DNA from 2 places in the Kitasatospora sp. NPDC051705 genome. Region 1 is predicted to be linked to the other one. Evidence: predicted binding sites of a transcription regulator. Region 1 holds the regulator's gene; the other holds the start of a gene.
The links. Region 1 encodes HrcA, which represses chaperone genes, less so after heat shock. Its sites were predicted from a motif close to TTNGCACTCNGNNNNNCNGAGTGCNAA; they were not measured.
Positions count from the first base shown of each region.

Region 1 (15,026 bases):
GGCGCCGGGCCGGCTCGGTGTGCAGGCCGTGCGGCATCACGTAGGCGTGCGAGGTGCCGAGCTCGCCGTGCACCTCCCAGAGCAGGTCCACCAGGTCGTCGTGGGAGCCGACCCGGTCGACCAGCGGCCGGTAGCGGTCCAGGACGCCGTCCCAGTCCACGCCGCCCAGGTCGGGGCGCCAGAAGTTGTCCCGCATCAGGCGGCCGTTCTCGTCGAACATCTGCCGCCACTCGGCGGCCGGGTCCACCGTCACCCGCAGCCGGGCCAGGTCGACGGCCACCTCGTCGTCCTCGCCGCCCGCCTTGTGGTCGGCCGGGACGATCCGCAGCTCGCCCTCGTCCAGCACCGCCACCCGGGTGCCGTCCCCGCTGACCGCGAAGGAGTCGAGCCCGTGCACCAGCTGCTCGGCGCGGCGCTTGCGCAGGTCGAAGCGCTCCAGGGTGGGCCGGGGCCGCTCGTCCTCCAGCGAGGCCGCCTCGTCGCCGAGTTCGCCGAGCAGCGGGACCCGGCTCCACAGCACGCCGTCCTTGACCGCCCGGAGCGAGTCGAAGCGGCCGCCCTCGACCGGGAACGGGACGATCCGGTCGGCGATGCCGTCCAGGTCGACCCTGGTCACCGGCGCGGCGTCGGCGGCGGCCTCCTCGCCGTCCGCCTTCTTGCCGCGCGGCTCGTCCTCGTCCCCGCCGATCGAACGCCCGGCCCGCTGCGGCCCGAACGGCGACGGCGTGTCCGCGGCCAGCGTGATCAGGTACGGGCGGCAGCCGTTGGGGAACGACAGGTCGAAGACGTGCGAGTCGTAGACCGGGTCGAAGTTGCGCACCGACAGGAACACCAGGTAGCGGCCGTCCGCGGTGAACGCCGGCGAGGTGTCGATGAAGCGCTGCTGGGTGGCCTCGCCGACGGTGCGGGTGGCCAGGTTGGCCAGCACGATCTGGCGCAGCGAGTACGGGCCCATCCCCGGCACCGGGCGCGACCACGCCAGCCACGCCGAGTCCGGGCTGAAGGCCAGCCCGCTCACCTCGCCATCGGTGCTGCGGGCCAGCTCGTGCACGGTGCCGTCGGCGAGCGAGACCAGCAGCACCCGGCCGTCGTGCACGCCGAGCGCCGCCTGCTTGCCGTCCGGCGACACCACCAGGGAGTTCACCCGGCCGAGCTGCCCGGCCGCCAGCCGTCGGCGCTCGGCGCCCTGCACCGCGGGGGCGAACTCCAGGGCGTCCTCGCCCTCGGCGTCGCTGACCCAGAGCACGCCCTGCCCGCCGTCCTCGCCCGGGACGACCCGGGCCAGCCGGGCGCGCACGCCCGGCGTCTCGTCCAGCACCCGGGCCGGGCCCTCGCGGTGGGTCAGCCAGTGCACCCCGCCGCGCACCACCACGGCGCTCGCCCGGCCGGTGCGGTCGGGGGCGACGGACTCCAGCCAGTGCGCGGCGTACACCGGGCGCGGGCGGCGGCCGCTGCGCGGGCCGGCCAGCCGGACGTCCGGGCGGCGCGCCTCGGCACCGTCCAGGTCGTCCAGCAGCCAGAGGTCGCCGGCGCGGTGGAAGACCACCCGGGTGCCGTCGGTGCTGGCGTTGCGGGCGTAGAAGCCGTCCGGGGAGGTGGTGTGCCGGCGCAGGTCCGAACCGTCGGGGAGGCTGGAGTACAGCTCGCCGACGCCTTCGTGGTCGGAGAGGAAGGCGATCCGCTCCCCCACCCACAGCGGCGAGGAGAGCTGGCCGTCCAGCTCCTCGTGGACGCGGACGAACTCGTCCCGGCCGATCCACAGCTTGCCCGCCCGGCCGCCCCGGTACCGCTTCCACCAGGCCGGCTCGCGGTTGTTGACGGTGGCCAGCAGCACCCTCCCCCGGTCCTCGGCCGGGTCGGCACCCGCGCCGTCCGGCTCGAGGGCGAGCCCGCCGACCGGTCCGTACGGCAGCCGCTCCGACGCGCCGCCGTCCAGCGGCACGGCGTGCGCCCAGGTGCGGCGCAGCGTGGCCTCGCCCGCGGTGGTGGTGGCGATCGGGCGGCCGTCCGCCGTCCAGCCCTGCAGCTGGGTCTGGTCGCTGCCCCAGTGGGTGAGCCGGCGGGAGGGGCCTCCGTCGACCGGCACCACGTGCACCTCGGGCGCGCCGTCCCGGGTGGAGGTGAAGGCGATGTGCCGCCCGTCGGGGGCGAACCGGGGGTGGTGGACCGGCAGGTGGTCGGCCGTCAGCCGCCAGGCCCGGCCGCCGTCCAGCGGGGCCAGCCAGACGTCGTTCTCGGCGACGAAGGTGATCAGGTCACCGTGCAGATGGGGGTGGCGCAGGTAGGCGCCCGCAGGGGTGCTCAGGGGTTCCGTCACGCGGCCAGCGTAGGCACGTGCGCGTACGACGCGCTCCGCTTTTCGCAGACTCCGGCGCCCGGGCGAGCCGCCCGGTCCGGCCGGTCAGGACCAGCGGCCGGTGCGCCCCAGCAGCAGTGCGCCGGCGGCCACGCCGGCGGTCGAGGTGCGCAGCACCGAGGGGCCCAGCCGGTACGGCCCGGCGCCCGCCTCGGCGAAGGCCGCCAGCTCCTCCGGGGAGACCCCGCCCTCCGGGCCCACCACCAGCACCAGGTCGCCGCCCTCCGGCAGCCCGGCGTGCGCCAGCGGCCGGGAGCCCTCCTCGTGCAGCACGGCGGCGAACGCCGCGGCGGCCAGCACCGGCGCCAGCTGCCGGGTGGTCATCGGCTCGCGCACCTCGGGGAAGCGCAGCCGGCGGGACTGCTTGCCCGCCTCCCGGGCGGTGGCCCGCCACTTGGCGAGCGCCTTGGCGCCCCGGTCGCCCTTCCACTGGGTGATGCAGCGGGAGGCGGACCACGGGATCACCACGTCCACGCCGACCTCGGTCATGGTCTCCACCGCCAGCTCGCCGCGGTCGCCCTTGGGCAGGGCCTGGACGACGACGATCCGCGGCGCCGGCTCCGGCTCCCGGCGCACCGCCGCCACCGCGACGTCGATCGCGTCCTTGCCGAGCACCTCGGCGACCGTGCCGTCCACGCCCAGGCCCAGGCCGTCGGCGAGGGTCACCGCCTCACCGGCGGTCAGCCGCTTCACCGCGGCCGCGTGCCGCCCCTCCGGCCCGTCCAGGCGCACCACGGTGCCGGGCGCGGCGGCGGCGATCCGCTCGGTCTCGACGACGAAGACGGGGGCGGTCATGCGGGGAACCTCCGGTGGTGGGGCGGAGCGGGGGCGCTCCGGCTGGGCGGGCACGCGAAACCGGGCGGGCACGCGAAAGGGGTGCCGGGCGGATCCCCGGCACCCCCGCGCGGACGGCTACCGGCCGTTGAACGCGTCCTTCAGGCGCGAGAACAGGCCCTGCTGGCCCGGCGCGAACTGGCCGGCCGGCCGCTCCTCGCCGCGCAGCACCGCGAGCCGGCGCAGCAGCTCCTCCTGCTCGGCGTCGAGCTTGGTCGGCGTCTGCACCTCGACGTGCACTATCAGGTCGCCGCGGCCGCCGCCGCGCAGGTGGGTGATGCCCCGCCCGTGCAACGGGATCGACTGCCCGGACTGGGTGCCCGGCCGGATGTCGACCTCCTCCAGCCCGTCGAGGGTCTGCAGCGGCACCTGGGTGCCGAGCGCGGCCGCCGTCATCGGGATGGTGACGGTGCAGTGCAGGTCGTCCCCGCGCCGCTGGAAGACGGTGTGGGTGGTCTCGGCGATCTCGACGTACAGGTCGCCGGCCGGGCCGCCGCCGGGGCCGACCTCGCCCTCGCCGGCCAGCTGGATCCGGGTGCCGTTGTCGACGCCCGCCGGGATCTTGACGGTCAGGGTGCGGCGGGCGCGCACGCGGCCGTCGCCGGCGCACTCCGGGCACGGGGTCGGCACGACGGTGCCGAAGCCCTGGCACTGCGGGCAGGGGCGGGAGGTCATGACCTGGCCCAGGAAGGACCGGGTGACCTGGGAGACCTCGCCCTTGCCGCGGCACATGTCACAGGTCTGCGCGGAGGTGCCGGGGGCCGCGCCCTCGCCGCTGCAGGTGGTGCAGGTGACCGCCGTGTCGACCTGGAGCTCCTTGGTGGTGCCGAACGCGGCCTCCTCCAGGGTGATCTCCAGCCGGATCATGGCGTCCTGCCCGCGCCGGGTCCGCGAGCGCGGTCCGCGCTGGCCGGCCGCGGCGCCGAAGAAGGCGTCCATGATGTCCGAGAAGCCGAATCCGGCCGCGCCGGCGCCGAAGCCGCCCGCGCCCGCGCCGCCGCCCGGGGACAGCGGGTCGCCGCCGAGGTCGTAGACCTGGCGCTTCTGCGGGTCGGAGAGCACCTCGTAGGCGGCGTTGATCTCCTTGAACCGCTCCTGCGTCTTCGGGTCCGGGTTGACGTCCGGGTGCAGTTCGCGTGCCAGGCGCCGGAACGCCTTCTTGATCTCGTCCTGCCCCGCATCCCGTCGGACGCCGAGTACCGCGTAGTAGTCCGTGGCCACCAAATGCTCCGCTTGTTCCGCCTGTAGAAGTGCTGCGACTGGACACCGCCGTTACCCGTGCAACGGCGGTCGATTGCTACGACTCGGCCAGGATCTGACCCACGTACCGCGCCACCGCACGCACCGCCCCCATTGTGCCCGGATAGTCCATCCGGGTCGGACCGATCACACCCAGTTTGGCCACGCTCTCGTCGCCCGAACCGTAACCGACCGACACCACCGAGGTGGAATTCAGCCCCTCGTAGGCGATCTCGCGCCCGATCCGGACCGTCATCCCGGCGTCCGCGGTCTCACCCAGGAGGCGGAGCAGGACGACCTGCTCCTCCAGGGCCTCCAGCACCGGCTGGATGGTGAGCGGGAAGTCGTGGCCGAAGCGGGTCAGGTTGGCCGTGCCGGCCAGCATGATCCGCTCCTCGTTCTGCTCGGCGAGCGCCTCGAACAGCGTCGCCAGGACGGTGGTGACGGTCGGCCGGTCCGCCTGCTCGAACATCGCCGGGAGCTCCTCCAGGAACCCCGGCACGTCCGGCAGCCGCTGGCCGGCGGCCCGCGCGTTGATCCGGGCCCGCAGGTCCGCCAGGACCGTCTCGCCGACGGTGCCCGGGCAGTCCACCATCCGCTGCTCGACCCGGCCGGTGTTGGTGATCAGCACCAGCATCACCTTGGTCGGGGCGAGGGCGACCAGCTCGATGTGCCGGACGGTGGAGCGCGACAGCGACGGGTACTGCACCACCGCGACCTGCCGGGTCAGCTGCGCGAGCAGCCGCACCGTGCGGGCCACGGTGTCGTCCAGGTCGACGGCGCCGTCCAGGAAGTGCCGGATCGCCCGGCGCTCGGGGGCGCTCATCGGCTTGATCTCGGCGAGCTTGTCGACGAACAGGCGGTAGCCCTTGTCGGTGGGGATGCGCCCGGCACTGGTGTGCGGCTGGTGGATGTAGCCCTCCTCCTCCAGCGCCGCCATGTCGTTGCGCACGGTCGCCGGGGAGACCCCGAGGTTGTGCCGCTCCACCAGGGCCTTGGAGCCGACCGGCTCCTCGGTCCCCACGTAGTCCTGGACGATCGCGCGGAGCACGGCGAGCTTGCGGTCGTCCAGCTGGCGGATCTCACCGGCCATGGGGCACACACCTCCGTCTTCGCACGTTGTCCGTCTGTGTCACAGATGCTGCCGACCGCTCCGGGAAGGCCCCGGATCCGGTGACCGCCCTGGCACTCTGAACCTACGAGTGCCAGAACCGTACCTGCCAGTGTAAGGCCCGGGCCTTGAGGCAGGAACGGCCCGGCCGGAGTGATCCTGCCCGCAGTTCCCGGCGCGGGGGTGGTGCCGTGGGGCCGTCCGGGTGGCAGCATCGGAAGCGACGGCGAATGGAGGAGCAAGCGATGTCGAGCTCGGGCCAGCACACCCGTTTCGCGCCCGACCGCGGTCTGACCGGCCGCATGGTCGTGACGATGTTCGTGATCGGGTTGCTGTACGTCGGTTTCACCGGCCTGCTGATCGCGCTCCTGCGCGGCGCCTGGCCACTGATCGTCCTCATCTCCGGCGGGCTGTTCGTGGCCCAGTTCTGGTTCAGCGACAAGATCACCGAGCGGGCGATGGGCGCCCACCAGGTGAGCCCGGAGCAGTACCCGCAGCTGCACGGCACCATCGACCGGCTCTGCGCCCTCGCGGACATGCCCAAGCCCCGGGTGGCGGTCGCCGACAACGACATGCCGAACGCCTTCGCCACCGGCCGCAACCCGCAGAACGCCGTGGTCTGCGTCACCACGGGGCTGCTGCGCCGGCTGGAGCCCGAGGAGCTCGAAGGGGTCCTCGCCCACGAGCTGTCGCACGTCGCCCACCGGGACGTCGCGGTGATGACCGTCGCCGGGTTCCTCGGCGTCCTCGCCGGCGCGATGACCCGGATCGCGGTGTACGGCGGCTTCATGGGCGGCGGCCGCAACAACAACGACCAGAACGCGGCCATCGTCGCCCTGATCATCCCGCTGGTGTCGATGGTCGTCTACGCCATCAGCTTCCTGCTCACCCGGCTGCTCTCCCGCTACCGGGAGCTCGCCGCCGACCGCGCCGCCGCCCAGCTCACCGGCCGGCCCAGCGCCCTGGCCTCCGCCCTGACCAAGGTCACCGGGCAGATCGCCGCCATCCCCAGCAAGGACCTGCGCCAGGCCCAGCCCTACAACGCCTTCTACTTCGCCCCCGCGCTCGGCGCCCGGGAGACCGCCGCCCAGCTGTTCTCCACCCACCCGACGCTGGAGAAGCGGCTGGACCAGCTGGCGAAGATCTCCGAGCAGCTCGGCCGCTGACCGCGGGGCTCCCCCGCCCACCGCCGCCGCGCCGCCTCACCGGCCCGCCGCCTCGTCACCCCTCCGCCCCGCCACCCCTCCGCCTCGACGCGAAAGGACCACCGTGGGAATCCTGGACGCCCTGTTCGGCCGCACCAAGCCCGTCAAGCCCGACCTCGACCAGCTGTTCGGCGTGCCGTCCGCCGCCCTCACCCTGGAGGCCGGGGCCGGGTTCACCCCCACCGGGCTCGGCTCGGTGTGCTTCGCCGCCGTCGAGGGCGCGGCCTTCGGCCAGGTCGAGCAGCAGGTGCGGGAGCTGCTGGACGCCGACACCGAGCGCGGCGGCGTCCCGGTGGAGGCCTCCAAGGACGGCTACGGCTACTCCTGGCTGCTCGCCCGGCACACCCCCGAGGAGCTGCCCGAGCTGGTGAACGACCTGCACGCGGTCAACAGCGAGCTGGAGGGGAACGGCTTCGGGCCGCAGCTGCTCTGCTCGCTGGTGGGCTTCCGCGACCCGCAGGGCCGGTCGCTCGCCCTCGTCTACCTGTACAAGCGCGGCACCTTCTACCCCTTCGCGCCGATGCCCGGCGGCGGCGAGCGGCGCAACAGCCCGCTCGAACTGCAGGTCAACGCCCTGCTCGGGAACGACCTGCGGCTGGAGAAGGACCTCAGCCGCTGGTTCCCGGTCTGGGGCGCGCCCGGACTCTGACGGTCCGTCCGCACTCCCTATAGTCGCCTGCATGCGCAGCCGCCAGTACGGACCCGACCTGACCCCGCCGTGGAAGAAGCAGACCCCCGCCCCGGAGGTGCCGGCCGACCGGGACCTGGTCGTCGAGGAGGCGGCCACCGGCTTCTGCGGCGCGGTGGTGCGCTGCGAGAAGACCGCCGAGGGCTTCACCGTCACCCTGGAGGACCGCTTCGGCAAGCACCGGGTGTTCCCCCTGGTGCCGCGCGGCTTCCTGCTGGACGGCCGGGTGGTCACCCTGGTCCGCCCGGCCGGCCCCGCCCCCGCCCGCACGCCCGGCCGCACCGCCTCCGGCTCGGTCGCCGTCCCCGGCGCCCGGGCCCGGGTGGCGCGCGAGTCGCGGATCTACGTCGAGGGCCGGCACGACGCCGAACTGGTCGAACGCGTGTGGGGCGACGACCTGCGCATCGAGGGCGTGGTCGTCGAGTACCTGCAGGGCGTGGACGACCTGCCCGCGATCGTCGCCGAGTTCGCCCCCGGCCCCGGCCGGCGGCTCGGCGTCCTGGTCGACCACCTGCTCCCCGGCACCAAGGAGCACCGGATCGCCGCCCGGGTCACCGGCGACGCCGTCCTGGTCGTCGGCCACCCGTACGTCGACGTCTGGCAGGCCGTGAAGCCCTCCTCGGTCGGCATCCCCGCCTGGCCCGACGTCCCCCGCGGCGAGGACTGGAAGCAGGGCACCTGCCGCCGCCTCGGCTGGCCGGCGGACACCCCCGCCGCCTGGAAGCACATCCTGTCCCGGGTGAACAGCTACAAGGACCTGGAGCCCGAGCTCCTCGGCCGCGTCGAGGAGCTCATCGACTTCGTGACCCTCCCGGACTGACGTCCGGATCAGAGCGTTCCGAACTCACCGGTCTCCAGGGTCATCCCCAGGACGTCCACGGGGATCGGGTCCCCGAACTTGGTGGTGCGCCCGGACCAGTAGTCCGGAACGCCCGAGGCGGTCGCCGTGCGCGGCTCGGTGAGCATCAGGCACTCGCCCTTCGTCGGATCGACGATCAGGTAGACCGGGATCATCCCCCCGGCATAGATCTCCCGCTTGACGTGGTAGTCGCGGTGGACGCTCGTCCTCGAGACGACCTCGACGACGAGCGTCACCGCCGGTGCGGGGACCAGACGCCCGGGGCCCTCGACGGCGCCCCGCTCGATCACCACCAGGTCGGGCTGCGGCTCGCTGCCGTCCGCGGGGAACGCCACGTCCTGGGTCTGGAGCCGGTGCCAGCGGCCACGGGGAATCTGGTCGACGATGGACTCGATGATGAGGTTGTGGACCATGTCCGGCCCGGCCGTCATCACGATTTCCCCCCTGATGAGCTCGGCCTTGACGCCTTCCGGGACCTCCAGGTTCTCGAAGATCCCCGTCATCCGGTCATCGATGGCGGTCACTGCGCGCTCCCTCCGACGGCTGACACCACGTTAACGGCCGTCAGTCCACCAGGTCACGCACGACCGCGTCGGCGAGCAGCCGGCCCTGGAGGGTCAGGGTGGCGCGGCCGTCGGCGTACGTCCCCGCGGCGAGGAGGCCGTCGGCGAGGTGGCGGTCGGCGGCCCGGCGGCCCGCGGCGGTGAGCAGCTCCAGGGGGATGCCCTCGGCGAGGCGCAGTTCCAGGAGGACGCGCTCGACGCGGCGGTCCTCCTCGGTGAGGACCTCGCGGGCCTGCGCGGGGGTGCGGCCCTCGGCGAGGGCCTGCGCGTAGGCGGCCGGGTGCTTGGCGTTCCACCAGCGCACGCCGCCGACGTGGCTGTGCGCGCCGGGGCCGGCGCCCCACCAGTCGGCTCCGGTCCAGTACAGCTCGTTGTGGCGGCAGCGGCCCTCCGGGGTGGTGGCCCAGTTGGACACCTCGTACCAGGAGTAGCCGGCGGCGGCGAGCGCCTGCTCGGCGATCAGGTAGCGGTCGGCGTGCACGTCGTCGTCGATCATCGGCAGTTCGCCGCGCTTGACCCGGGCGGCCAGCCGGGTGCCCTCCTCGACGATCAGGGAGTAGGCGGAGACGTGGTCCGGTCCGGCGCCGATCGCGGCGTCCAGGGAGGCCCGCCAGTCGTCGTCGGACTCGCCCGGGGTCCCGTAGATGAGGTCCAGGTTGACGTGCTCGAAGCCGGCCCCGCGGGCCTCGGCGACGCAGGCCTCGGGGCGGCCGGGCGTGTGGTGGCGGTCGAGCAGCTGCAGGACGTGCGGGCGGGCGCTCTGCATGCCGAAGGAGATCCGGTTGTAGCCGCCCTCGCGCAGCTCCGCCAGGTAGGCCGGGTCGACGGACTCCGGGTTGGCCTCGGTGGTGACCTCGGCGTCCGGGGCGAGCCCGAACTCCTCGCGCAGCGCGGTGAGCATCTTCACCAGGTCCCGGGCGGGCAGCAGGGTGGGGGTGCCGCCGCCGAGGAAGACCGTCTGCACGGGGAGGTCGACCGGGCCGAGCACCTTGCGGGCCAGCCGGATCTCGGCGACCACGTTGTCCGCGTAGGTCTCCTGGGAGGCGACGGCCCCGGAGGAGCGCAGCTCGGTGGCGGTGTAGGTGTTGAAGTCGCAGTAGCCGCAGCGGCTGGCGCAGTACGGCACGTGCAGGTAGAAACCGAACGGCCGCTCGCCGAGCCCGGTCAGGGCGTGCGCGGGCAGGGAACCGTCGGACGGCACCGGATCGCCGTCGGGGAGTGCGGAGGGCATGACCCCATTGTCCCGTACGGCCCGGGTATCCCGTGCGGCCCGCGCCCCCGTACGGCCCGCGACCGGGCGCGGACCGTACGGGGCGGGTGGCTCAGGCCTCGTTGGCGCCCGCGTACATCGCGGTGACGGCGTCCGCGTAGGTCCGCTCGACCACCGGGCGCTTGATCTTCAGGCTCGGGGTGAGCTCGCCGTGCTCGATGTCGAGGTCACGCGGCAGCAGGTGGAACCGCTTGATCGTCTGCCAGCGCTGCAGGTCCGCGTTGAGCCGCTTGACGAAGCCCTCGATCAGCTGGTGCACCTGCGGGTCGGCGACCACCTCGGCGTAGGACCGGCCGGCCATGCCGTGCTCGGCCGCCCACGGCATGATGACCGCCTCGTCGAGGCCGATCAGCGCGGTGCAGTAGTTGCGGCCGTTGCCGATCACCAGGATGTTGCTGACGAACGGGCAGACCGCCTTGAACTTGCCCTCGACCTCGCTGGGCGCGACGTACTTGCCGCCGGAGGTCTTGAACAGGTCCTTCTTGCGGTCGGTGATCCGCAGGAAGCCGTCGGCGCTGAGCTCGCCGATGTCCTCGGTGTGGAACCAGCCGTCGGCCTCCAGCACCTCGGCGGTCTTCTCCGGCAGGTCGTGGTAGCCGCGCATGATGCCGGGGCCGCGCAGCAGGATCTCGCCGTCCTCGGCGATCCGGACCTCGGTGCCGGGCAGGGCGCGGCCGACGGTGCCGATCCGGACGTCCTCCTCGCGGTTGACGCAGGAGCCGGCGCTGGTCTCGCTGAGCCCGTAGCCCTCCAGGATCGGCACGCCGGCGCCGAGGAAGAAGTAGCCGATCTCGGGGGCGAGGGCGGCGCTGCCGGAGACGGCACCGCGCAGCCGGCCGCCGAAGGCCGCCCGGATCTTGGCGTAGACGAGCTTGTCGGCCAGGGCGTGCTGGAGCCGCAGCCCGAGCGGGGCGGTGCCGGTGCCGGTGGCGATCCGGCTCTCCTGCACGGCCCGGGCGTGGGCCCGGGCGACCTTGGCGGCCCACAGGAAGATCTTGTACTTGGCCCCGCCCTCGGCACGGGCCCGGCCGGCGATGCCGTTGTACACCTTCTCGAAGATGCGCGGCGCCGAGGCCATCACGGTCGGCCGGATGGCCGGCAGGTTGTGGATGATCCGGTCGACCCGGCCGTCCACGGCCATCACGTGGCCGGTGGCGATCTGCCCGGAGATCAGCGTCTTGCCGAAGACGTGCGACAGCGGCAGCCACATGAACTGGACGTCGTCGGAGCGCAGCAGTCCGCTGGCCTCCTGGGCCCGGCCCTCGTACGCCCAGCAGTCGTGCACCAGGCGCACGCCCTTGGGGCGGCCGGTGGTGCCGGAGGTGTAGATGAGGGTGGCCAGCTGCTCCTTGTCGAGGGCGGCGACGGCCTTCTCGACGGCGTCCGGGTGCTCCTCCAGGTAGGCCGCGCCGCGCTGCTCCAGTTCGGCGAGGGTGAGCACCTCCAGGCCGCCGGTGGCGGGGGCCTCGGCGCCGGGCTCGGGCCCGTCGAAGAGGATGACCGTGCGCAGGTCGGGCAGCTGCCCGATCTGGTCGACGGCCTTGGCCAGCTGGGCGGTGTTCTCGGCGAACAGCGCTCTGGAGCCCGAGTTGGATAGGATGAAGGCCGTCTCGTCGGCGTTGGTGCTCGGGTAGACGGTCGTCGTGGCGGCGCCCGCGCACATGTTCCCGAGGTCGGCGATGACCCACTCGAGCCGGGTGGAGGCGGCCAGGGCGACGCGGTCCTCCGGCTGGATGCCCAGCGCCATCAGACCGGCGGCCACCGCCTTGACCCGGGTGGCGGTCTGCGCCCAGGTGAGCGAGCGCCACTGCTCGGCGCCGGGGGCGCTGTCCGCGGCCTGCTCGTCGACCGGGGCCGGGTAGCGGTAGGCCTCGCCGTTCGGGGTCAGGGCGACCCGCTCCAGGAACAGGTGGGCGACGGAGGCGGGACGCCCGGCGACGATGTCGGCACTGCCGGAGTCGATCAGGGACTGCGCGGAACTCAACGAGGACCTCCGGGGGCGGGTGGCCGTCTGAGGGATTGTCGCGGCGTCCGTGGGGGCGGTCGCCGGGCCCCCGGTTCACCTGTTCGGTACCGGCGAGTAACAAGGGGGCAATCAGCAGCCTAGGGGGAAACCGGTCATTCCGTAAGGGGGCGAGGCCAGCTGGCACGCCCCCGCGGCGCCGGTGTCCGCCCCGCGACCCCCGCCCGACCCGCGGGAACGGGCCGGCGCGGACCGTACGACCGGGCCCCCGCCGACCTGACGACCGGGCCCGCGTGAACGATACAACCGGGCCCGCCGGGCGATTCGGCAAAGGACTGGACAAACCTCCGGCTCGCACCCCGTGAATCGCCTGTACGAGTGCACCAAAGACCGAGAATTGGGGTGCGAATCCACCCGCCGACGACAAGAGTGTGCCAGTGCTGATCAGACTGCTCAGGGCGTACCTGCGCCCCTACACCCGACCGATCGCCCTGCTGGTCGCCCTCCAGCTGGTGTCCACCCTCGCCGCGCTCTACCTGCCGACGCTCAACGCCGACATCATCGACGACGGGGTGGTCAAGGGCGACACCGGCTACATCCTGCGCGTCGGCGGCGTGATGATCGGCGTCACCCTCGTCCAGGCCGTCTGCTCGATCGGCGCCGTCTACTACGGCGCCCGCACCGCGATGGCCTTCGGACGGGACGTGCGCGCCGCCGTCTTCGACCGGGTGCAGACCTTCTCCTCCCGCGAGATGGGCCAGTTCGGCGCCCCCTCGCTCATCACCCGCACCACCAACGACGTCCAGCAGGTCCAGATGCTGGCCCTGATGAGCTTCACGCTCATGGTCGCCGCCCCGATCATGTGCGTCGGCGGCATCATCATGGCGCTCAACCAGGACGTCCCGCTGTCCGGCCTGCTGCTCGCCGTCATCCCGCTCCTCGCCGTCGTCGTCATCCTGCTGGTGCGCTCGCTGCGCCCCAAGTTCCGCAGCATGCAGGAGCGGATCGACACGGTGAACCGCGTCCTGCGGGAACAGATCACCGGCATCCGGGTCATCCGCGCCTTCGTCAAGGACGACCACGAGCAGGCCCGCTTCGCCGGCGCCAACGGGGACCTCACCCACGTCGCCCTCCAGGTCGGCCGGCTGATGTCCTTCATGTTCCCGGCCGTCATGCTGGTGGTGAACGTCTCCAGCGTCGCCGTGCTCTGGTTCGGCGCCCACCGGATCGACAGCGGCGGCATGGAGATCGGTGCGCTCACCGCCTTCCTCTCCTACCTGATGCAGATCCTGATGAGCGTCATGATGGCCACCTTCATGTTCATGATGGTGCCGCGCGCCGAGGTCTGCGCCGAACGCATCGACGAGGTGCTCGCCACCTCCTCCAGCGTCGTGCCGCCCGCCGCCCCCGTCACCGAGGTGCTGCGCCGCGGCAACCTCGAACTGCGCGACGTCGACTTCCGCTACCCCGGGGCCGAGGCCTCCGTGCTGCGCGGCGTCGACATCACCGCCCGCCCCGGCGAGACCACCGCCGTCATCGGCTCCACCGGCAGCGGCAAGTCCACCCTGCTCGGCCTCGTCCCCCGGCTGTTCGACGCCACCTCGGGACAGGTCCTGCTGGACGGCGTCGACGTCCGCGAACTCGCCGCCGACGCGATCGCCGAGTGCATCGGCCTCGTCCCGCAGAAGCCCTACCTGTTCTCCGGCACCGTCGCCAGCAACCTCCGCTACGGCCGGCCCGACGCCACCGACGAGGAGCTCTGGCACGCCCTGGAGATCGCCCAGGCCAAGGACTTCGTCGAGAAGCTCCCCGAAGGCCTGGACGCCCCCATCTCCCAGGGCGGCGGCAACGTCTCCGGCGGCCAGCGCCAGCGCCTCGCCATCGCCCGCGCCCTCGTCCGCAAGCCCGACGTCTACCTCTTCGACGACTCCTTCTCCGCGCTCGACTACGCGACGGACGCCCGGCTGCGCAAGGCCCTCGCCCGCGAGACCTCGAACGCCACCGTGCTGATCGTCGCCCAGCGCGTCTCCACCATCCGCGACGCCGACCGGATCATCGTCCTCGACGAGGGCGCGGTCGTCGGCACCGGCACCCACCGCGAACTGATGGCCGACAACCCGACGTACCGGGAGATCGTGCTCTCCCAGCTCACCGAGCAGGAGGCGGCGTGACCACCCCCGAGAAGGCCCCCGACAAGGCCCCCGAGGACCAGACCGACCCGGGCGAGGCCCCCGACCTGGGCAAGGCGCCCGGCCGCGGGCCCGCTGCGGCCGGCAGCGAGCTCCCCAGCGACTCGCAGGCCGCCGCCGCCCGCCGCGGCCCGGCCGGCCCGGGCCGCTTCATGGGCGGCCAGGGCACCGAGAAGTCCATGGACTTCAAGGGCTCCGGCAAGCGCCTGCTCGCCCTGCTGCGCCCCGAACGCGCCCTGCTCTCCGGCGTGCTGACGCTCGGCGTCGTCAGCATCGGCTGCGCCGTCGTCGGCCCCAAGATCCTCGGCAACGCCACCGACCTGATCTTCGCCGGCGTCGTCGGCGCCCGCTTCGCACCCGGCACCTCCAAGACCCAGGTCGTCGACGGGCTGCGCGCCCAGGGCCAGGGCGGCGTCGCCGACCTGCTCTCCTCCGTGGACTTCACCCCCGGCCAGGGCATGGACTTCGGCGCCATCGGCACCGTCCTGCTCTGGGTCCTGGCCATCTACGTCGCCTCCGCCGTGTTCGGCATCGCCCAGGGCCGGCTGGCCACCACGGCCATCCAGCGGGCCGGCTACCGGCTGCGCCAGGACGTCGAGGCCAAGCTCTCCCGGCTGCCGCTCAGCTACTTCGACAAGCAGCCCCGCGGCGAGGTGCTCAGCCGGGTCACCAACGACATCGACAACATCGGCCAGTCCATGCAGCAGACCATGGGACAGGTCGTCAACTCGCTGCTCACCGTGGTCGGC
Region 1 is NZ_JBITCO010000003.1:137,933-152,958, reverse strand. It holds gene ACIA8Q_RS05555 (PDZ domain-containing protein) at 1-2,317, opposite strand, end outside; gene ACIA8Q_RS05550 (16S rRNA (uracil(1498)-N(3))-methyltransferase) at 2,402-3,151, opposite strand; gene dnaJ (molecular chaperone DnaJ) at 3,269-4,411, opposite strand; gene hrcA (heat-inducible transcriptional repressor HrcA) at 4,488-5,522, opposite strand; gene htpX (zinc metalloprotease HtpX) at 5,786-6,706, shown strand; gene ACIA8Q_RS05530 (hypothetical protein) at 6,810-7,394, shown strand; gene ACIA8Q_RS05525 (DUF3097 domain-containing protein) at 7,426-8,253, shown strand; gene ACIA8Q_RS05520 (Uma2 family endonuclease) at 8,262-8,816, opposite strand; gene hemW (radical SAM family heme chaperone HemW) at 8,857-10,086, opposite strand; gene ACIA8Q_RS05510 (long-chain fatty acid--CoA ligase) at 10,178-12,109, opposite strand; gene ACIA8Q_RS05505 (ABC transporter ATP-binding protein) at 12,526-14,259, shown strand; gene ACIA8Q_RS05500 (ABC transporter ATP-binding protein) at 14,430-15,026, shown strand, end outside.

Region 2 (15,026 bases), on a different contig from region 1:
CGCCGGCCATCGCGCAGCGCTAGCCCCGCCTCGACGGCCTGCCGTGAAGAAACGTTTCTTCGCGGCGCCTCAGGCTGCTCCACCCCGCTCCCGGGGCACCCGGGGCCGCCGCGGGGCCGCCGGGCCTCAGCGGCCGGCCGCCCCCGCCAGGCGCTCCAGCATCAACGCCACGGCCGGCACCTCGGCCAGGTCCGGCAGGGTCAGCGCGACCACCTGCCGCACCGCCGGCGCCCCCGCGGCCGTCCGCACCGGCACCGTCGACACCCCGTCGGGGCGCACCGACTCCAGTGCCAGCCGGGGCAGCACCGCCACCCCCAGCCCGGCCGCCACCAGGCCGACCACCGCCGGGTAGTCGTCGGTCGCGAAGTCGATCCGCGGCTCGAAGCCCGCCCCCGCGCACAGCTCCACCAGGTGCCCCCGGCACTGCGGGCAGCCTGCGATCCACTGCTCCTCCGCCAGCTCGGCCAGCCCCACCGGCCCGCCGCGGCCCGCCAGCGGGTGCGCGGCGGGCAGCAGCCCCACCAGCGGGTCGTCGAGCAGCGGGGTGACCACCAGATCGGACCAGTCGGTGCCGGCGCTCAGCTGCTGCGCCTCCAGGTTGGCCTCGGCCCGCGCCTCGCGCGGCGTCCCGTGGGCGGGCGCCGGCAGCGCCGCGGCACCGTTCGACTGCGGGTACCGGAAGGCCAGCGCGATCTCGCACTCACCGCCGCGCAGCATCGCCAGCGACTCCGGCGGCTCCGCCTCGACCAGCGACACGCGCACCCCCGGATGGCCGTCCCGCAGCCGGGCGACAGCGGGCGGCACCAGGGTGGAACTCGCGGTCGGGAACGAGACCAGCCGCACCCGCCCGGCCCGCAGCCCGGCGATCGCGGCCACCTCCTCCTCGGCCGCGGAGAGCCCGGCCAGGATCCCGGTGGCGTGCTTGAGCAGCACCCGCCCGGCCTCGCTGAGCTGCATGCCCCGGCCCGAACGGACCACCAGCGGAGTGTCCACCGACTTCTCCAGGGCCTTCATCTGCTGGCTGATGGCGGGCTGCGTGCACCCCAGCTCGCGGGCGGCGGCGGAGAAGGAGCCGGTGCGGGCGACGGCACGCAGGACGCGCAGGTGGCGGGCCTCGATCATGCCTCAGTTATAAGGCAATCTTTGCTGTGCGCAAAATTCTACTGATAGTTGAAGGATGGAACACAGCCGGAAGGCCAACGGCCGACGGCCCCGCCCCGAGCCCTCCTCCCGCGAGCGGGCGAAAACACAGCCGGAAGGCCCGGCCGCGCCCCGTGAGGGGTGCGGCCGGGCCTCCGGTCAGACGGTTCGGGCGTCAGTGCGAGTGGCCGTGGCCGCCGTGGGAGTGACCGTTGTCGGCCTCCTCCTCCTTCTTCTCCACCACGAGGGTCTCGGTGGTGAGCAGCAGGGAGGCGATCGAGGCGGCGTTCTCCAGGGCGGAGCGGGTGACCTTGACCGGGTCGATGACGCCGGCCTTCAGCAGGTCGCCGTACTCGCCGGTGGCCGCGTTGTAGCCGTGGCCGGTCTCCAGCTCGGCGACCTTGTGGGTGATGACGTAGCCCTCGAGGCCGGCGTTCTGGGCGATCCAGCGCAGCGGCTCGTGCAGCGCCTTGCGGACGACCGCGACACCGGTCGCCTCGTCGCCCGACAGGCCCAGGCCGTCCTCCAGCACCTTGGCGGCGTGGACGAGGGAGGCGCCACCACCGGCGACGATGCCCTCCTCGACCGCGGCGCGGGTCGCCGAGATGGCGTCCTCGAGGCGGTGCTTGCGCTCCTTCAGCTCCACCTCGGTGGCGGCGCCGACCTTGATGACGCAGACGCCGCCGGCCAGCTTGGCCAGGCGCTCCTGCAGCTTCTCGCGGTCCCAGTCGGAGTCGGTCGCGGCGATCTCGCCCTTGATCTGGGCGACGCGGCCGGCGACGGCCTCGGCGTCACCGGCGCCGTCGACGACGGTGGTCTCGTCCTTGGTGATGGTCACGCGGCGGGCGGTGCCCAGCACGTCCAGGCCGACCTGGTCGAGCTTGAGGCCGACCTCCTCGGAGATGACCGTGCCGCCGGTCAGGGTGGCCAGGTCGCCGAGGATCGCCTTGCGGCGGTCGCCGAAGCCCGGGGCCTTGACGGCGACGGCGTTGAAGGTGCCGCGGATCTTGTTCACCACGAGGGTGGACAGCGCCTCGCCGTCGACGTCCTCGGCGATGATCAGCAGCGGCTTGGAGGCCCCGCCCTGCAGGATCTTCTCCAGCAGCGGCAGCAGCTCCTGGATGGAGGAGATCTTGCCCTGGTTGATCAGGATGTACGGGTCCTCGAGGACCGCCTCCTGACGCTCCGCGTCGGTGACGAAGTACGGCGACAGGTAGCCCTTGTCGAACTGCATGCCCTCGGTGAAGTCCAGCTCCACGCCGAAGGTGTTCGACTCCTCGACGGTGATGACACCGTCCTTGCCGACCTTGTCGATCGCCTCGGCGATCAGCTCACCGACCTGGGTGTCCTGCGCGGAGAGGGACGCGACGGCGGCGACGTCGTCCTTGCCCTCGATCTCGCGGGCGACGGACAGCAGGTGCTCGGAGACGGCGGCGACGGCCTTGTCGATGCCCTTCTTCAGGGCGGCCGGGCCGGCACCGGCGGCGACGTTGCGCAGGCCCTCGTTGACCAGGGCCTGGGCCAGCACGGTGGCGGTGGTGGTGCCGTCACCCGCGACGTCGTTCGTCTTGGTGGCGACCTCCTTGACGAGCTGCGCGCCGAGGTTCTCGTACGGGTCGTCCAGCTCGACCTCACGGGCGATGGTGACACCGTCGTTGGTGATGGTCGGGGCGCCGAACTTCTTGTCGATGACGACGTTGCGGCCCTTGGGGCCGATGGTCACCTTGACGGTGTCGGCCAGCTTGTTGACACCGCGCTCCAGCGAGCGGCGGGCGTCCTCGTCGAACTGCAGGATCTTCGCCATGTTCCCTATTCCTTCGGGGCTGCGACCGGCCCACCGGTCGCCGGATTACGTGAACCAACGACCACGCCCCGGGCCACTGTCACGAAGTGACACGGATCCGGGGCGGGTCGGGACGACTTACTTCTCGATGATGGCGAGAACGTCGCGGGCGGAGAGGACGAGGTACTCCTCGCCCTGGTACTTCACCTCGGTGCCGCCGTACTTCGAGTACAGGACGATGTCACCGACGGCGACGTCGAGCGGCAGACGCTGGCCATCCTCGAAGCGGCCCGGGCCGACGGCCAGGACGACGCCCTCCTGGGGCTTCTCCTTGGCGGTGTCCGGGATAACCAGGCCGGAGGCCGTGGTGGTCTCGGCGTCGAGCGGCTGGACCACGATGCGGTCCTCAAGCGGCTTGATGGCAACCTTGCTGCTGGTGGTCACGTCCGAGCTCCCCTTCGGAGATTACGGGGTTTCTAACGGGTAGGAGCGAACCTGCGGGCCTGCCGTCGCGGGGGTCAGGCACGCGTCTTCGCGTTAGCACTCCCCCAGTGGGGAGTGCCAAGGACGACCATAGGCCCGTGTTAGCACTCAGTCAACCAGAGTGCCAACGGCGCGCCCGCGGATCCCGGCAACGGACGGGTGGTCGTACACATGTGCGGCCGGGGAGGCCGGGGAGGCGTCGCCCGGCCCGCTGCCCGGCGCCGTGCCGGTCACCGCCTTCCTGCTCCGCGGCGGCCGGTCCGAAACCGCCGGGCGCCGACCGGGATCCGGGTCGGCGCCGGCGCCCGGGCCCGCCCCGCCCTCCCGCTCCGCCGCGGCTGGCCGGGATCCGCGGGGTTCCTCCGGAACCGGTCAGAATGGGCCCGTGGACACCGAGAACCTCCAGCCCCTGCTGACCGCCGAAGGCCAGGCCCTGCTCGCCGAGCTGCGCGAGTTCGCGCCCGAGGAGGAGCTGGCGCTGGCCACCCGGCTGCGGCGGGGGCACCCGGCGGAGCTGGTGTCGGCGGCGTTCGGACAGGCCCGGCTGCGGCAGCGGGCGCGGGCGAAGTTCGGGGCGGACGCCGACCTCATGTACTTCACGCCCAACGGCGTCGAGCAGTCCACCCGGCGCAGCGTGGCCGAGTGGCGGGCGCGCCGCTTCGCCGACCTGGGCGTCCGGCGCCTGGCCGACCTGTGCTGCGGCATCGGCGGGGACGTCCTGGCGCTGGCCCGGGCCGGCATCGAGGTGCTGGCCGTCGACCGGGACCCGGCGGCCTGCGCGGCCACCGCCGCCAACGCGGCCGCGCTGGGCCTGTCCGACCTGGTCCGGGTGGAGTGCGCGGACGTCGCCGACGTGGACGTGACCGGCTACGACGCGGTGTTCACCGACCCGGCCCGGCGGACCGCCCGCGGCCGGGTGTTCGACCCCGAGGCGTACGCCCCGCCGCTGTCCTGGGCGATCGAGGCCGGGCGCCGGACCCCGATCGGCGCGCTGAAGGTCGCCCCGGGCATTCCGCACGAGGCCGTCCCGGCCGACGCCGAGGCGGAGTGGGTCTCCGACCACGGCGACGTCAAGGAGGCGGTGCTCTGGTTCGGCACCGGGGCCTCCCGACCGCACCGCGCCACCCTGCTGCCGCAGGCCGCCAGCCTGACCGGCGGCGACCTGCCCGACCCGCCGGCCGGCCCGGTCGGGCGCTACCTGTACGAGCCGGACGGCGCGGTGATCCGGGCCCACCTGGTGGCCGAGGTGGCCGAGCAGGTGGGCGGCCGGCTGATCGACCCGAAGATCGCCTACCTCACCTCGGACCGCCTGGTCCCCACCCCGTACGCGCACGCCTTCGAGCTCACCGACGTGCTGCCGTTCCACATCAAGAAGCTGAAGGCGCTGCTGCGCGAGCGCGGGGTCGGCACGGTGGTGATCAAGAAGCGCGGGATGGCGATCACCCCGGAGGAGCTGCGCCGCCAGCTCAAGCCCTCGGGCCCGAACTCCGTCACGGTGATCCTCAGCCGCACCGACCACGGCCCGCTGATGATGCTCGGCCACCCGGCCTGACGGGCCGCCGGGCGGCTCCCGGACGGCTCCTAGGAGGCCGGGGGCTGGATGTAGTCCTCCAGCCGGGCCACCGAGAAGCCCTGCTCCTGGATCCGGGCCAGCAGGTCGGCGAACATCTGGGTCATCGTGGCGCCCTTGAGCTCCTTGGGGCCACGGAAGTGCGCCAGGATGATGTCACCGGACTTCAGCTTCTTGTCGGCCGCCTGGTACTGCATGTCGTGGATCTGCATCGACTCGCGCCACAGCACGATCGCGCGCGGGCCGCACTGCTGCACCGAGGTGTTCAGGGTCGGCGTGTTGGCGCCGTCGCCGAAGGGCGGGCGGAACAGCAGCGGGGCGGTGCCGTACTGCTGGGTGAGCGCGGCCTGGTCGTCGCAGATCTCGGACTTCTGCTTCTCCGGCGGGATCTTGCTCATCACCGGGTGGCTGACGGTGTGGTTCTGGATGTGGTTGCCCAGGGCCTGCAGCGGCTTGAAGTAGCCGTAGTCGTTCTTGACGATGTCCTTGGTCAGGAACATCGAGATCGGCACCTTCAGCTCGGTCAGCATCTCGACGAACTTCGGGTCCTTCTCGGCGCCGTCGTCGATGGTGATGAAGACGACCTTGTCGCTCGTCTTGATGTCGCTGAACACCGGTACGGTGCCCGTCCGTTCGAGCTTGACGGGCTTGTCGGCGGGCGGTGCGGGGGCCGGCGCCAGCGGCTTGAGGTTCCACTTCGCCCAGGCCGCCGCGTCACCGGCCGCCGGGGCGGGGGCGGGCGTGCCGGCCGGGCCGGTCGACGCGGCGCCGCCGGTGGGCTGCGGCACGCCCGCCGAGGTCCCGGCAGGGGCCGGGGCGGCGGCGGTGCCGCCGCCGTTGTCCCCGCATCCGGTGGCCAGGGCCAGCAGGGCCAGCGCCCCCACCGCGTACGTCCTGGTCCTGCTCCGCCCGTCCCTGCTCACCGCACCGCGCTCCCCGGATCCGTCCAGCTTCTTATCAGCTATGCACGGTAACGGGCCGGGTCGCGGTTCCCGGTGAGGCCCTACTCGACGTGTTGACTGGTGAAGGACCAGCGGTGCACCGGGCGGCCGAGCAGTTCGGCCGGCGGTTCGGCGACCGGTACGGCCTCGCCGGCCCACCAGGTGATCAGCAGCACCCGCTCACCGGGCGCGCCGAACAGCTCGGTGCGCTCCAGCCCGGCCGAGCCGCGCAGCGCCGGCAGCGCCACCTCCCGCACCCAGGCGGTGAGTTCGGCCCCGCGGCCGTCGGCGGCCCGGGCCTCCCACATGGCGGCGACGGTCATGACGTGCCACCGCCGAGGGCGTCGTAGGCCTGGCCGTGCAGGCCCGTGTGCGGGACGTGCACCTCGGTCACCGGCAGCGAGGAGTCGGCGGACAGGTCGAAGGCGGACGGCGTGCGACCGCGCCAGACCATCTCGGAGCCGAGCGCCGCCACCATCGCGCCGTTGTCGGTGCACAGGCCCGGCCGGGGCACCCGCAGCCGGATCCCGGCCCGGTCGCAGCGCTGCTGGGCCATCTCGCGCAGCCGCGAGTTGGCGGCCACCCCGCCGCCGATCATCAGGTGGTCGACGCCGTTCTCCTTGCACGCCTTGACGGCCTTGCGGGTGAGCACGTCGGTGACGGCCTCCTGGAAGGACGCCGCCACGTCGGCGATCGGCACCTCCTCGCCGGCCCGGCGCTTGGCCTCCACCCAGCGGGCGACGGCGGTCTTCAGGCCGGAGAAGGAGAAGTCGTACGCCGGGTCGTTCTTCCCGCTCAGACCCCGCGGGAAGGCGATCGCCTTGCGGTCGCCCTCGCGGGCGGTGCGGTCGACCACCGGGCCGCCCGGGAAGCCCAGGCCGAGCACCCGGGCCACCTTGTCGAAGGCCTCGCCGGCCGCGTCGTCGATGGTCGCGCCGAGCGGCCGGACGTCGGTGGTGATGTCCTCGCTGAGCAGCAGCGAGGAGTGCCCGCCGGAGACCAGCAGCGCCATCGTCGGCGAGGGCAGCCGGCCGTGCTCCAGCTGGTCGACGCAGATGTGCGAGGCGAGGTGGTTGACCCCGTACAGCGGCTTGTCGAGCGCCCAGGCGTACGCCTTGGCGGCGCTGACGCCGACCAGCAGCGCGCCGGCCAGGCCGGGGCCGGCGGTGACCGCGATGCCGTCCAGGTCGCTCGCCTTGACCCCGGCGGTGTCCAGGGCGCGCTGGATGGTGGGGACCATCGCCTCCAGGTGGGCGCGGCTGGCGATCTCCGGGACGACGCCGCCGAAGCGGGCGTGGTCGTTGACGCTGGACGCGACCGCGTCGGCGAGCAGCGTGGTGCCGCGCACGATGCCGACGCCGGTCTCGTCGCAGGAGGTCTCGATGCCGAGGACGAGCGGTTCGTCAGCCATGGCGGGTGTCCTCAATGTCCTTCGGGTCAGTGCTGTCAGTGCTCGGGAGGTCGAGGCGCATCACCAGCGCGTCGACGTTGGCGGGCTGGTAGTAGCCGCGCCGGATGCCCACCGGTTCGAAGCCGTGGCGCTCGTACAGCCGCTGGGCGCGCGGGTTGTCCACCCGCACCTCCAGCAGCAGTTCGGCGCAGCCGCGCCGGGCGGCCTCCCGGATCAGGTCGGTGAGCAGCGCCGTGCCGAGGCCGCCGCCCTGGTGGCGGCCGTCGACGGCGATGGTCTGGACGTCGCCCTCGCCGGCGACGGCCATCAGTCCGGCGTAGCCGACGATCCTGCCGTCCGCGGCGGTGGCGACGGTGTAGTGGCGGGTGCCGCCGGGGTGGGTCTCGGCCAGTTCGGACCAGTACATCCCGTGGGACCACGCGTCCTCGGGGAAGAGCTCCAGCTCCAGCTCCATCACCGGATCGATGTCCCACCAGCGCATCGGGCGCAGGGTGGTGCCGTGGTTCACGCCGGGAGCACCGCCTTGTAGCCGGCCGGGACCTGGGCGTCCGGGCGGCGCAGGTACAGCGGGACGTTCGGCAGCAGCTCGCGCCCGGCGGCCAGCTCGGCGGCGGCGAAGCCGGCCAGGGCGCCGGCCGACACGTGCTCGGGGCCGTGCGCGCCGGGGAAGGCGTCGGGGTAGAGCAGCGCCCCGGCCCCGACCGCGCACGGGCCCGGGGTCAGCTCGGCCGGGCGGTCCACGGCGGGGCCCTCCGTGCGCCGGCCGTCGGCGTCGTACGAGGCCCAGTAGACCTCCTTGCGGCGCGCGTCGGTGGCGACGGTGAACGGCTCCCCGGCCAGGCCCTCGGCGCGCGCCTGGAAGGCGATCGCGTCCAGGGTGCAGACGCCGTGCACCGGCAGTCCGAGCGCGTGGCCGAGCGCGGCGGCGGTCACCAGGCCGACCCGCAGGCCGGTGTAGGGGCCGGGGCCGACGCCCACCGCGATGCCGGTGAGCTGCTGCTTGTCGACGCCGGCCGACCGGAGCACGCCGTCGATCGCGGGCAGGAGCAGTTCGCCGTGGCGCCGGGCGTCGACCTGTTGGGTCTCGGCGAGGACGGCCGTGCCGTCGTGGACGGCGGCGGTGACGGCGGGGGTGGCGGTGTCGAACGCGAGCAGCAGCACGGGTCAAGGTTAGACCGAGGCTGCTCCGACCGGACGATCGGCCGATCGTGAGGGTGTGCCACCGAGGAACACACATCCGAGCCGCTGCGAACCGGCCGGGCGGACCTGGCACGATGGGGCCCGTACGTAAAGGGACGGCGGCGGGAGCGCGACGTGGCGAAGATGGGTCCTGGAGTGGTGGTCACGGGGCTGACCCTGGGGGCCCTGGCGGTGGTGAGCCTGCTGGCCTTCCAGGCCAACGGCGCACAGGACCGGGCGGGCGGCGCGAAGCCCGCCGCCAGCACCACGACGTCCAGCGGGCCGGCCGTCTCCGCGACGCCGACCGCGTCGGCGACCCCGACGGTCCCGGCGCTCCCGACGACCTCCGGCAGCGGCACCCGGGTGGTCTACTCGGTCGGCAGCCACTACGTCTGGCTGGTCGACCCGAAGAAGAACCCGCAGGTCGCGGCCGCCTTCCAGGTCACCCCGGGCTCGGTCGAGCCCGCCCCGGGCAGCTACGCGGTCTACAGCCGCACGCCCAACACCACCGGCACGGACGGCCGGCCGATCGAGCACGTGGTGCGCTTCGCGCAGCAGAACGGCGTGGTGTTCGGCTTCAGCGCCGCCATGGACGGCGCGACGGTGACCGCCGACCCGAAGGCCAAGACCGGCGGCATCCGCAGCGGCCGACCGGACGGTCAGCTGCTCTGGGACTTCGCGCCGAACGGCACCAAGGTGGTCGTGGTCGCCTGACGGCGGGTCGCGGTGGCCCGGCGCCGGATCACGCGGCCCGGGGAGCTCCGCTCTCCGGCTCCACGGCCGGGCGGGGTTCCGGCTCGGGCGGGGTGGACACCGCCTCGGCGGCCGCGCAGGCGGCCAGCAGGGCCCGCATCGGCGCCCCCTGGGCGCGACGGGCGGACTCTCCGGCCCCGGTGCCGCGCACGGCGCGCTCCGGGGCGGGGGTGGTGCTCGACATGGCGCCTCCCTAGTTAGGCAGACCTAACCGCAGCAACCATCCCACCACGCCCGGCACCCCGCCCGCAACACTTCCCGACAGCCTGTCGGCAAAACGGCGCACGCCCGGGGTGGGCGCCCCGTCGCGCGCCGATCGCCCCGGAGCCCCCGGAGCCCGGGCATCCCCCGGACGCCCGCGCGCCCGGACGGCTCAGGCGAGCGCCTCCAGGGCGACACCCGTCCAACGCGGGCCGACGCCCGTCAGCAGCACCCGGCGGGGGTCCAGGTCGTCCCCGTCGGCGCCGTCGCCCAGGGCGCGCTCGATCCGCACCTCCAGACGGTCGTCGGACAGCCGCTCGACCTTGCCCTCGCCCCACTCGACCACGACCACGGACTCGGGCAGCGAGACGTCCAGGTCGAGGTCCTCCATCTCGTCCAGGTCCCCGCCGAGCCGGTACGCGTCCACGTGGACCAGCGCCGGGCCGCCGACCAGCGACGGGTGCACCCGGGCGATCACGAAGGTCGGCGAGGTCACCGCGCCGCGGACCTGCAGCCCCTCCCCCAGGCCGCGGGTCAGCGTGGTCTTCCCCGCCCCCAGCTCACCGGAGAGCAGCACCAGGTCGCCCGGCCGCAGCAGGGCGGCCAGCTCCCGGCCGAGCCGGCCCATCCGCTCCGGGGTGGGGACGGTCAGAGTGGCGTGCGTGCCCATGCGCGTGTCGTGCCCTTCGGTCCGTGCGGCGCGCCGACCACCGGCCGCCCCCGCTACCGTGCCACATCACCGGCCCGGCGTGCGCCGCGCGGGGGCCCGCGGCGGCGGGCCGGGGCTCAGGACGGATCGAGGACGGCACCGGGCGGCGGTGCGGCCCCCGGCGGCGGCGCGGCGCCGGCGAAGTCCGCGGCCCGGCGCAGCAGCGCCGTCAACTCCTGGTCGACCAGCTCCGGGCACTCCAGCATCACCAGGTGTCCGGCCCCCTCCGCGAGGACGAGCTCGGCGCCCGGCAGCCGCTCGGCCATCGCCTCGCTGTGCGCCGAGGGCGTCAGCAGGTCCTTCGTGCCGGCCAGCACCAGCGCCGGCAGGCCGCGCAGGGCGGCCAGTGCCCCGTACTTCTCGTGCGCCCCGAAGACCGGGTAGAACTCGGCGACCACGTCGATCGGGGTGGCGTCCAGCAGCTGCTCGGCGAAGCGCACCACGCCGGGGTCGACGTCCCGGCCGCCGAAGGAGAACCGCCGGTAGAAGACGGCGGCGACGTCCGCGCCCAGCCGCCTGGTCGCCTCCACCAGCTCGACCTGGCGGCCGAGCACCCGCATCACCCCGGGGGCGACCCGCTTGAACAGCTTCGCGCCGGCCGACGGCAGGCCGAGGCTGACCTCGTTCCAGTCCCCCGCCAGGGTGCCGATCAGGGCCACCCCGGCGACGCGCTCCCGGAACAGCTCCGGGAACTGGTCGGCCAGCGCCATCACCGTCATGCCGCCCATCGAGTGGCCGACCAGCACCAGCGGCCCGGTCGGGGCGACGGCGTCGATCACGGCCTTGAGGTCGCCGCCCAGCTGGTCGATGCTGGCCGGCTCACCGGCCAGGAAGGAGCGGGAGCGCTCGGAGCGGCCGTGGCTGCGCTGGTCCCAGAAGACCAGCCGGGCGCTCTCGCGCAGTGCGGCCCGCTGGAAGTGCCAGCTGTCCTGGTTGAGGCAGTAGCCGTGGCAGAACACCACCGTCAGCGGCTCGGCGCCGGTGCCGGCGGCTCCGGACGGCTCGGCGGCGAGGCCGTCCAGCTCGACGTACAGCTCGGTGCCGTCCGGTGCGGCCACCCGGCGCGGGCGCCCGCGCAGCGAACCGTAGGGGGCCTCGGCGTCCAGCTGGGCGCGGGCCCGGCGGCGGGTCGCCCGGGCGCCGGTCAGCCGCTCGATCGCCACGCCCGCGGCCGCACCGGCCGCCAGCACGCCGACCGAGATCCCGATCACGCCCGCCCGGCTCACCCCGGAGGCCGCACCGGCCGCCTTGGCCACCGCCGCGACCGGGCTGCTCCCGTCCGGTCCCTCCGTCATGCCGTCAGGCCCGCGAGGTGGCTGCCGCCCAGGTAGCGGCGCGGCACCCGGGCGCCGATCCGGGTGACGATCTCGTACGAGATGGTGCCGCAGGCCCGGCCCCAGTCCTCGGCGGTCGGCTCCCCGCGCTCGCCGCTGCCGAACAGCAGCACCTCGTCGCCGACCTCGGGGACGTCCCCGCCCAGGTCCACGACGAACTGGTCCATCGCCACCCGGCCGGCCACGGTGCGCCACTTGCCGCCGATCTGCACCGGTCCGGTGCCGCTGGCGTGCCGCGGGACGCCGTCTCCGTAGCCGACCGGGACCAGGCCCAGCGTGGTCGGGCCCGGCGTCACGTAGTGGTGGCCGTAGCTGACGCCGTGCCCACCCGGGACGTGCTTGACCAGCGCCAGCCGCGCGGTCAGCGCCATCACCGGGCGCAGCCCGAAGTCCGCCGGCGAGCCCACCTCGGGCACCGGCGACAGCCCGTACGCGGCCAGACCGGTGCGGACCATGTCGAAGTGCGAGCCCGGCAGCAGCAGGGTGGCCGGCGAGTTCGCCAGGTGCCGCACCTCGGGGCGCAGCCCGGCCGCCTCGGCCTGCTCCAGCGCGACCTGGAAGGAGTCCAGCTGGGCCTGGATCGACGGGTGCCCCGGTTCGTCGGCGGCGGCGAAGTGCGACCAGACGCCGACCACGGTCAGCAGGCCCTCGGCCTCGGCGTGGCGGGCCGCCGCCACCAGTCGCGGCCAGTCGTGCGGCTGGCAGCCGTTGCGGCCCAGGCCGGTGTCCGCCTTCAGGTGCACCCGGGCCGGGACACCGGTCTCCCGGACGGCGGGCAGCAGCTCGTCCAGCGCCCACTGGCCGCTGACCGAGATGTCGAGGTCCGCACGCAGCGCCTCCCGCCACGGCCCGCCCGGCGTCCACAGCCAGCACAGGATCCGGGCCTGCTCCGGGCGGATGCCCGCGGCCCGCAGCGCCAGCGCCTCCTCGGGCGTGGCGCAACCGAGCCAGCCGACCCCGTTCGCGACCGCCTCGCGGGCGCACTCGACCGCGCCGTGGCCATAGGCGTCCGCCTTGACCGCGAGCATCACCGCCGCGCTGCCGACGCGTTCGCGCAGCGCGGCGAGGTTGCCGCGCAGAGCGGCCAGATCGATGGTCGCCTCGGCCCGTACGCCGTCGGTGAGGGTGGCCGTGCCGGTCGTGTTCGCAGTTGTCATCAGGGTCAGTCTCCCAGACGTCCCGGAGTCCTCGCCGAACGGCCCGTCGGCGCGGCGGCCGGCGCCCGGCCTCCCCGCACCGCGCCGACCTGCGCAGGACCGCTCGTCACCCTGTTCCGGACGCCCGGGACGGACGGGTCGGTTCCGCTCCCCCGCCGCCCGTTCAGCCCCGCCGGACGGACCGCCAGGCTCCGGGCAGCGCCTCCGCGACCCCGAGCGCCGTCACCGGCGCGCCCGGCTCGCCCGCCGCCTCCCGGCCCGCCAGGCCGTGCAGGTAGGCCGCCGCCGAGGCGGCGTCCAGCGGAGCCAGACCGGCCGCCAGCAGGGAGCCCGCCAGGCCCGCCAGGACGTCCCCGCTGCCAGCGGTGGCCAGCCAGGAGCTGCCGGTCGGGTTGACCCGGACGGCGCCGCCCGGGTCGGCGACCACCGTGGTGGAGCCCTTCAGCAGGACCGTCGCCCGGTAGGCGGCCGCCAGCCGGCGGGCGGTGGCCAGCCGGGTGGCCGCCAGCGCGTCGGCGCTCGGCGGCGCGGTGCCGTCGGCGCCGGCGAGGAGGCGGGCGGCCTCGCCGGTGTGCGGGGTGAGCAGGGTCGGGGCCGTCCGGCCGGCCAGCGCGTCCGGGCCGAGCCGGGCCAGTTCGGTCAGCCCGTCCGCGTCCACCAGCACCGGGACGTCGGCCGCCAGCGCCTCGGCCAGCGCCTGCCGCGCGCCGTCGCCGCCGCCCGGGCCGACCACCCACGCCTGCACCCGGCCCGCGCCGGCCGGTCCGCCCTCGGTGACCAGCGCCTCCGGGAACCGCCGCACCACCTCCTCGGCCGCCGTGCCGACGTACCGGACGGCGCCGGCGCCCCCGCGCAGCGCCCCGGCGACCGCCAGCACGGCCGCGCCCGGGTACGTCGCCGAGCCGGCCGCCACCCCCACGACGCCGCGCCGGTACTTGTCGCTCTCCGCGCCCGGCTGCGGCAGCAGCGCCGCCACGTCCGCGTGCTGCAGGGCCGTCACCTCGGGCTCGGGCGGCTCCAGTCCGATCCCGACCAGCTGGACGGCGCCCGCGTAGGAGGCCCCCGGGTCCACCAGCAGGCCTGGCTTGTAGGTGCCGAAGCAGACCGTGACGTCCGCCCGCAGCGCCACGCCGGGCACCTCGCCGGTGTCGGCGTCCACGCCGCTGGGCAGGTCGACGGCCACCACCGTCCCGCGCCTCCCGGCACGGGCGTAGGGCACGGCCCCGGGGCGCAGCCCGCCGCGGCCCCCGATGCCGACGATGCCGTCCAGCACGAGGTCCGCGCACGAGAAGTCGGCCAGGCCGACTTCCTGATCCACCACCACTCGCCCGCCGGCGGCCCGCACCGCGGCCAGCCCGCCCGCGTGCACCCGCTCCGGCGCGAGCAGCACCGCCGTCACCCGCGCCCCGCGCCGGGCCAGTGCCGCCCCGGCGTACAGGGCGTCACCCCCGTTGTCCCCGCTGCCCGCCAGCACCACCACCCGGCTGCCGTACACCCGCCCGCGGACCCGGGTCAGCAGCCGGGCGCAGGTCGCGGCCAGCCCGGCCGCCGCGCGCTGCATCAGCGTCCCCTCCGGCAGCCGGGCGATCAGCTCGCCCTCGGCGGCCCGGACGACTTCGACGCGATGGGCGTGGCGCATGCGAGGGCTCCTTCAGCGGTCGGCTCCCACCGACGCTAGCCCGCGCCCCCGCCCCGCGGGAGCCCGCCCTGCGGCACACTTTCGAGTGACACCCACATCGATCCCCCGCCCGCGCCGGTTCGCACCCGTAGTTTGTCGCCCGGCACGGACCCACAGGAGGGAGAAGGGCCATGGTCGCCATGCCGGCAATCGAGCACCCGATGGGCGAGGACAACCTCCTCCAGGCGTTCCTGGAGCTGGACACCCCGATGGGCAGCAAGGCCGAGTTCATCGAAGGGGAGATCATCGTGACGCCACCGCCGGACGGAGCCCACGAAACGGCGTTCTCGCTGCTCGCCAGGCAGTTCTTCCGCAAGGCGGCGATCGATCTGGACCTCTCGGGGAACAAGGGTCTGATCGTGTCGCCCAAGAACCGTTTCATTCCCGACGGCACGGTGAGCCCGGTCGGCCACTTCGAGAACGCGGACTCCTGGGCCCCGGCCGGGGGTGTCCTGCTCGTCTTCGAGATCACCTCGACCAACCCGCACAAGGACCGCGAATCCAAGCGCAGGGGCTACGCCACCGCTGAGATCCCCTGCTACCTGCTGATCGACCGCGGCCAGGGCATGGTCACTCTGTTCACCCACCCTCAGGACGGCGACTACGTCACTCGCACCCAGGTCGGGTTCGGCAAGTCGATCGACCTGCCCGCCCCGTTCTCGTTCGCGCTCGACACGGCGCCCCTGC
Region 2 is NZ_JBITCO010000005.1:155,134-170,159, forward strand. It holds gene ACIA8Q_RS08845 (WhiB family transcriptional regulator) at 1-23, shown strand, start outside; gene ACIA8Q_RS08850 (LysR family transcriptional regulator) at 127-1,122, opposite strand; gene groL (chaperonin GroEL) at 1,316-2,944, opposite strand; gene groES (co-chaperone GroES) at 3,062-3,367, opposite strand; gene ACIA8Q_RS08865 (methyltransferase domain-containing protein) at 3,792-4,958, shown strand; gene ACIA8Q_RS08870 (polysaccharide deacetylase family protein) at 4,988-5,899, opposite strand; gene ACIA8Q_RS08875 (hypothetical protein) at 5,980-6,240, opposite strand; gene tsaD (tRNA (adenosine(37)-N6)-threonylcarbamoyltransferase complex transferase subunit TsaD) at 6,237-7,328, opposite strand; gene rimI (ribosomal protein S18-alanine N-acetyltransferase) at 7,321-7,809, opposite strand; gene tsaB (tRNA (adenosine(37)-N6)-threonylcarbamoyltransferase complex dimerization subunit type 1 TsaB) at 7,833-8,489, opposite strand; gene ACIA8Q_RS08895 (hypothetical protein) at 8,652-9,221, shown strand; gene ACIA8Q_RS08900 (hypothetical protein) at 9,250-9,444, opposite strand; gene tsaE (tRNA (adenosine(37)-N6)-threonylcarbamoyltransferase complex ATPase subunit type 1 TsaE) at 9,634-10,131, opposite strand; gene ACIA8Q_RS08910 (alpha/beta hydrolase) at 10,248-11,465, opposite strand; gene alr (alanine racemase) at 11,462-12,661, opposite strand; gene ACIA8Q_RS08920 (NAD(P)H-hydrate dehydratase) at 12,825-14,300, opposite strand; gene ACIA8Q_RS08925 (Uma2 family endonuclease) at 14,471-15,026, shown strand, end outside.
Region 2: groES (co-chaperone GroES) is a predicted target of HrcA. The motif match lies at 3,508-3,534, and genes of this name have one in related genera.